2 regions of the Metabacillus sp. KH_069 genome follow, and region 1 is predicted to be linked to the other one. Evidence: riboswitches for the same ligand, from Rfam matches in the RefSeq annotation. Region 1 holds a riboswitch; the other holds the start of a gene.
The links. A riboswitch is a leader RNA that binds a small molecule or an ion and turns the genes downstream of it on or off. The one in region 1 is predicted to bind S-adenosylmethionine.
Positions count from the first base shown of each region.

Region 2: it holds a riboswitch for S-adenosylmethionine, as region 1 does, so the genes downstream of both, AC3ISE_RS01210 (Na+/H+ antiporter NhaC family protein) here and mmuP (S-methylmethionine permease) in region 1, are expected to answer to the same signal.

Region 1 covers NZ_CM174460.1:4,373,390-4,377,186, forward strand. The annotation lists gene mmuM (homocysteine S-methyltransferase) at 1-55, opposite strand, end outside; gene mmuP (S-methylmethionine permease) at 30-1,433, opposite strand; SAM riboswitch class I at 1,514-1,618, opposite strand; gene AC3ISE_RS21920 (response regulator transcription factor) at 1,759-2,448, shown strand; gene AC3ISE_RS21925 (sensor histidine kinase) at 2,445-3,449, shown strand; gene AC3ISE_RS21930 (ABC transporter ATP-binding protein) at 3,551-3,797, shown strand, end outside.
Region 2 covers NZ_CM174460.1:214,288-218,084, forward strand. The annotation lists gene AC3ISE_RS01205 (TetR/AcrR family transcriptional regulator) at 1-535, shown strand, start outside; gene AC3ISE_RS01210 (Na+/H+ antiporter NhaC family protein) at 607-1,893, opposite strand; SAM riboswitch class I at 1,993-2,100, opposite strand; gene AC3ISE_RS01215 (TetR/AcrR family transcriptional regulator) at 2,265-2,888, shown strand; gene AC3ISE_RS01220 (GNAT family N-acetyltransferase) at 2,960-3,797, shown strand, end outside.

The sequences.
Region 1 (3,797 bases):
TCATAATGGAATGGTCATGTAAAATAGCGTCAATTGGATTGATTTTCTGCTGCATATCCTTCTCCTCTTTCCTTTACATACTGAGTTAAATAATAGCTTCCATAACAAATCAAAATAAATGGAATGCCGCAATAAAGTGCAATTCGCTGTGCAGGGTCAAATGCGATTCCAACTAATGATGCGAGACACAGCACAAAAGATGCGATCGGCACCAGGGGATAGAAAGGCGTCCGGTAAACCAGATCCTTTACTGAATGACCTTCTTTGATATATTGTCTGCGAAAGAAAAACTGTGACGCACTAATACTCATCCAGACGACAACCACAGCTAAACCTGAAATGGAGACAAGGATGATATACACTGTATCTGGCGCAATGATGCTTGAGAATAAAGCCAAAGTACCGCCCAGCATGCTGAATATCACAGCATATATAGGTACACCTTGTTTTGTCACTCTAGCAAAAATAGGTGATATGGTTTTCTTATTTGAAAGAGACCAGAGCATTCTGGAAGCAGCATATAGACCTGAGTTTGCTGCAGACAAAATTGCCGTTAAGATAACGAAATTCATGATATCTGCTGCAAATGGAAGACCAATTCGTTCAAGAACAGCAACAAAGGGGCTCTTTAAAACCCCTGAATCCGATGCAGGCAGCAGCGCCGATAATACAACAATCGTTCCTACAAAAAAGAGGATCAATCTCCATAATGTTGTTCGAATCGCGATGGGTATTGTTTTTTCAGGCTCTGCCGTTTCTCCGGCTGCGACCCCTATTAATTCTGTTCCCGAATAAGCAAAGTTCACAGCAAGCATCGTCATGATCACGGCAAATGCACCATTCGGAAATAACCCTTCACTTGTAAGATTCGTAAAGAATGGAGCAGAACTCGAGTCCGTCAGCGGAATAAAGCCAACAATTGCGGCTCCTCCTAAAAGAATAAAAATCACTATGGCAACGACTTTAATCGATGCAAACCAAAACTCAGACTCCGCAAAAAACTTAACCGTCACAGCATTTAATAAAAAGATCATCAAGGCAAATACCGCGCTCCAAATCCAGACGTTAATGGACGGAAACCACCTTTGCATCAGCAGCCCAGCTGCCGTGAATTCTGAACCTAACGCAACCGTCCAAGTAAGCCAATACAGCCAGGCTACTGTGTACCCTGTTCCTGGACCAATATATTTAGCGGCATAGCTGTGAAATGCACCAGTCTCCGGCATATGTACTGATAATTCCCCTAAACAAAGCATAACGAGATAAACGACCAGCGCCCCAACTAAATACGACAGGATGGTGCCAAACGGTCCAGCCTGCTGAATCGTATAACCTGTACTTAAAAATAAACCTGTTCCAATGACACCTCCAAGCGATAACATGACTAAATGACGAGATTGCATTTTCCTCTGAAATTGCTGCTGACCTTCCATTTCTACTCTCCTTTTTTTCAAATCCAAAAAAATGAAAAACGCACTCTTTAAAAAGAGTGCGCTGCTGACAAATAAAGGTATGCTTATCTATCAGGTTCATTCACCCGCTGGAATTAGCACAGTGTCATCATAGACCTGCTGCTGAGGTTTCAAAGGGCCAGTCCCTCCACCTCTCTGGATAAGAAATTATTTTTTTATTACAATAGCAATCTATTGAAACAATGTCAAGATTAGTATGAATATTCCGTGCAATGTGATCTATAGCACACAAATCTGTTTTACTATACAATAATTGTAAAAGAAACCTTATAGTGTGGTGACATTTTTGTTCAAACTCCTTTTAATTGAAGATGATTTAACCCTGTTTAATGAAATGAAAGAAAGATTAAATCAATGGTCATATGATGTTTATGGAATCACTGATTTTAATAAAGTGATGCAGGAATTTTCAGAAGTTAAACCTGATTTGGTCATCATTGATATTCAGCTGCCGAAGTTTGACGGTTTTCATTGGTGCCGAATGATCCGTGCCCATTCAAATGTGCCGATCATCTTTCTGTCCTCGCGGGATCATCCGACTGATATGGTCATGTCCATGCAGCTTGGGGCCGATGATTTTGTCCAAAAGCCTTTCCACTTTGATGTGCTGATCGCGAAAATTCAGGCCATTCTCCGTCGTGTTTATAACTACAATACTGAACAAGTAAGTCTGAAAACATGGTGCAATGCTGCGGTTGATTATGAACGAAATACGGTTACGAATGAAGCAGGCTCCGTTGAACTGACAAAGAATGAAATGTTCATCCTCAAACTGTTAATTGAACAAAAAAACAAAATTGTCAGCAGAGACAAACTCATGAACAGCCTGTGGGATGATAAACGCTTCATAAGCGACAATACGTTAACAGTAAATGTCAACCGCCTGCGAAAGCGGCTCGAGGAGATTGAATTAGGCCGTTTTATTGAGACAAAAGTAGGACAGGGCTATCTTGCGTCAGAAGAGGAAATGCTATGATCCGCTGTTTCTTAAAAGAGCGCCGCAGCTGGATTTTCTTTTTCATTTTTATTCATGTCCTGATTCTCTTTGTCTCTTTCATCGATTCAGCCATTCCATTTGAGCCTGTTTTGTATATTGTCTTCCTTTCCATGATCTCATTCTTTGTTTTCTTAACGGTTCGGTACAATAAAGAAACCGCTTTTTATAAAAGCCTGGAGGATCGGGAAAACAACCTTGATTTATCAAGCATTCCAGTACCGGAAAGTCCATTTGAACAGTTGGTCGAAAAAACGCTCATCGAACAGGCAGAGATGCTGAAAAAAGATGCTATGCACAGCAGAATTTCGCTTGAACAAGAAAAAGATGAACTGTTATCGTGGATTCATGAAGTGAAGACCCCGCTAACTGCCATGCATTTAATGATCGAACGCATGGAAGACGATGCAATGAAAACGCAATTGACGTATGAATGGCTGCGGATTCACCTTCTGCTTGATCAGCAGCTGCATCAAAAACGGATTCCGTTTATAGAAAACGATTTGTATATTGAAACAGTCGACTTGGAAACGGTGGTTTTTAATGAGATTAAGACGCTGCAGTCATGGTGTATTCAAAAAGGGATTGGATTTGACATTCAGCTTGATCAAAAGGAAGTCCTTAGTGATGCGAAATGGCTGGCATTTATTATTAGACAGATCTTAACGAATGCAGTGAAATACAGCGAAGCCTCTGACATTTCTATAAAAAGCTGGAGTCAGGATGATCAAACAAGGCTTGAGGTGAAAGATTTCGGCCGGGGCATTGATCAAAAGGACCTGCCGCGCATATTCGATAAAGGCTTCACATCGACCGTCAACCATCAAGATCACGCTGCTACAGGGATGGGGCTGTATCTCGCTAAAAAAGCAGCCACTCCCCTTCTGATCGATATTCACGCACAGTCAATCGTCAATGCAGAAACAGCATTTGCGTTAACTTTTCCTAAAAGGAATGATTTTGCGGCCGTCATTAGCGTGTGACAAGAATGTCACATGCTTTTCTATTTTGTTCGCACAATAAAAGGAAAAGGACCTTTCTCCTTTTTATAATAAAGGTAATGAATGAAGAGGAGGAAGCGAGTATGGCGATATTAGAAGCATCAAAGCTCCATAAAAGCTACGGAAATAAGTTTAATAAACAGGAAGTCCTTAAAGGGATTGACCTTTCGATACAAGAAGGCGAATTTGTCAGCATCATGGGTGCATCCGGTTCAGGCAAAACAACGCTGCTGAACGTCCTGTCTTCGATTGATAAAGTAAGCGGCGGGACCATTCAAATTGAAAAGAAAGAAATGACGGGCATGAAGGAAAAGGAGCTTGCTGAATTCA
Region 2 (3,797 bases), 270 kb from region 1:
AGCAGCATCAACCAGCGAAATTGCAAAAAAAGCGGGAGTGGCAGAGGGCACGATCTTCCGTCATTATCAAACGAAAAAAGACCTGCTGTTCTCGATTGTCATGCCGACCATAACGAAATTCATTGCCCCGTTTTTAGTGAGGAATTTTCTTCAGGATGTGACAAAACAGAATCATCAGGATCTTGAACAAATGCTGAGATTCATTCTTGAAAACCGCTATGAGTTTATCAAGAAAAATCATCCAGTGATCAAGATTCTGCTTCAGGAAGTTTTTTTTCATGAAGAGTTCAGGGGGGAGCTCCGCAAGGTCGTTCAAGAACATGCAGTTGAGAAGCTGAAGCAGCTGATCACGCACTTCCAGGCAAAAGGCGAGATGGTTGAAATGCCTCCTGAAACGGTTCTTCGAATGATTATCACCACTATTATGGGGTTCCTAATTGGAAGGTTCATCATCCTGCCGGATCTGGACTGGGATGATGAAGCGGAAAAAGAATATACGATTCAGTTTCTTTTGCATGGATTGATGAAGAGGTAAGGCTGCTCGTAGAATGAGCGGCTTTTTCTCATAAAAAACAGAGTCCGATTTACGGACTCTGTCAATAAGATTTACCGGGATTCTTTAAATCTCGGATAGCCTATAATTATAGCAACAATACCCATGATGGCTATTAAGAATGGGTAAAAAGAGAATGGCAGGATATCAGTTGGTGAAATCTTAGCAAATTGAGCGGCAGTCAGCATTTGAGCACCGTAAGGAATTAACCCCTGTATACTGCAAGAGAAAATATCTAAAAGGCTCGCAGATTTACGTTTATCAATCTCATACTTAACCGCCATATCTTTTGCGAGAGAACCTGCTGCAATAATAGAGATCGTATTATTCGCAGTTGCAAGGTTTGTCGTGCTGACAAGACCGGCAATGGCAAATTCTGCTCCTTTTTTAGAAGCTATTCTTCGCGTCATCGCTTCTAAAATAAAGTGAATGCCGCCGTTTCGTTTAATTAATTCAACCATTCCGCCGATTAAGAGTGAAAGAATGACTAATTCGGCCATCCCCATAATACCATCTGTTATTTTCTGAAGAAATGCCGTTAACGTGTAGCTGCCATCAGAAAGGCCGATGATTCCGCTAAGCAGGATACCTCCAGTTAAAACAACGATTACATTCATTCCGAAAAGCGCTGTTACAAGAACGGCTATATATGGCACCATTTTAATGAAACTGAATTCTCCGGGAGAAACTGGTGATTGATTGCCGAGAGAAATGACAATTAAAACGACACTAGTTATAATGGCAGCCGGCAAAACAATGAAGAAGTTTACCTTGAACTTGTCTCTCATTTCCGTTTGCTGTGTCCGAACGGCTGCAATCGTTGTATCCGATATAAAAGACAGATTATCCCCGAACATTGCACCGCCAATTACGGCAGCCATAGCAAGAGCTACTGAAATATCAGCTTCTGCACTGATGGCAACGCCAATTGGAGCAAGCGCAGCAATTGTTCCCATTGAAGTACCCATTGCAAGTGAAATGAAAGCCCCAATGATAAATAACCCAACAATCAAAAAGCTTTGCGGCAAAAAGGTAAGAGCAAGATTGACAGTTGATTCAACTGCTCCCATTCCTTTGGCCACTTCTGAGAAAGCCCCAGCCAAGATAAATATAAACACCATGATCATTAAATCAGGATGACCTGCCCCTTTAGCAAAGCTCTCCACTTTTGAAGTGAATGTTTCTTTTCGATTCATCATAAGTGCAGCGCCCGCTGCAATGATGATTGCTACTAGAATGGGCATTTTATAGAAGTCTCCGGTGATGATGCCGGAACCTACAAACAGACCGATAAATATGAGTAAGGGCAGCAGCGCCCATCCATTTCCTTTCGTTTCCATGTGAACCACCTTTCTTTTCGTAAGGATCTTTCAGTGTGCATAAAAAAAGATCTCTTCTAAAATAAGAAGAGATCTTATATCCGGAATGGAAATAAGCTCTTCTCATTTTTCAAGCACAGGGCTTGCTGGAATTGGCACAGCACTCGGAAATCCGAGTCCGCTGCCGAGGCGTCACAGGGCCAGTCCCTCTGCCTCTCTTAATAAGAAGATATATGTGAGCTTTTAAAAAAGTCCTTTCCTACATTAAGGGGTTATTGTGTAAAAGTCAAATGGTAGATTTAACAAATATTTTTTCGAAATTGTTTGAATTTACCGTCATCAGTGGAATAAAATAAACTATATAGTCGGTTTTTAAGGAAGGCGGTGTAAAAGTGGCTCCAATCGTTTCAAATGAATACAAGGAAAAAAAGAAGCGCCATATCCTGGAAAGTGCCCTTAAGGCATTTGGCGAAAAAGGATTTCAGCTTGCAACAATAGACGATATTGTTGCTGAATCCGGGTTAAGCAAAGGGGCGATCTACAACTATTTTAAAAGCAAGGAAGAAATTTATCTTCAGCTGATGCAGATGCGGACAGAGGAGAATATCACCAAGCTGAAAAATACCTTTCAAGAGAGCGGAACTGCAAAAGAAAAACTTCACCAGTTTTTCAAAAACTACGCGGAAATTGAGCTGTCTCAAAAGTGGCAGAGAATGATCGGGGTTCACCTTGAATTCTGGATTCACTCAGGCAGGGACGAAGAGCTGAAGCGAGTCATGACAGACCGTTATGACAATGTCTATCAGGCCCTGCTCATTGAGATCATCGAAGAAGGCATCAGGCAGAATGAATTCAACAAAGACACTGATCCTTCGCTCGTATCTTCTATGGTGTGGGGAACTATAGATGGCATTTGCCTTCACTATTCAGTAATAGGCGGGAGTTACCCTTATGAAAAACAAATTCGCGCTTTAGAAGAAATGATCTTCTTGTACTTGGAAAAAGGGAGAGCTTAAGTTTTTAAAAGGATCATCCCAGACACTAAGAGGTTAGAAAGCTTACAGTCTACTGAGAAAAGGGGTACGTTATGATCACCATTAAAAGATTGTCTCAATGTACGCTTGAAGAAGCATTAACCGCATGGAATAAAGGCTTTGAGGGATATTATTTTGATATGACGCTGTCTCTTGAGAATTTTTTTAATCGAATGGTGCTTGAAAACCTTTCGCCGGCATTATCTGTAGTTGCTTTTCACGGCTCGAAGCCGGTTGGGCTTGTTTTGAATGGAATCAGAACCATTGATGGCAAAAAAATTGCATGGAACGGCGGAACCGGTGTTGCTCCTGAGTACCGAAGCAAAGGAGTAGGGGTCAAGCTGATGGAAGAGGTATTATCCCTTTACAAAAAAGAAAATGTAGACACAGCTACTCTTGAAGCCGTTTCTCATAATGATCGTGCGATTAAGCTTTATGAAAAAATGGGCTATAAGGTAGTAGACAGGATTGCACACCTCGGACATTCAGCTCCGCTTAAGCTCGAAAAATCAAAAGGCGGATTCCGTGTTCAGGTAAAAAAGCCGCGGGACGTACAGAATATCCCTTTCTATAACAAGCTGGCGCCATGGCAGGTGCAGTGGCAAAACATCAGAGATGGTGAGTCTATTCTTGCTGTAGACGAAAAAGGGGAAACCATCGGATTCGCCCTGTCAAAACGGAAATATGAGGACGACGGAACGCTATCTGGCATCCTTTTATTTCAATGTGAGGCACACCCTGAACATCAGGAGAAAGAAGCCCTTTTGCGCTCGCTGCTGCATGAAGCATTCGCATTCTCTAACACGGAAGAGATTCAAAGAACAGCTGTCAATCTATCTAAATCCAATCAGCTGGTCCATGAAATCTTAGAAAAAGAGGGATTCATCGAAA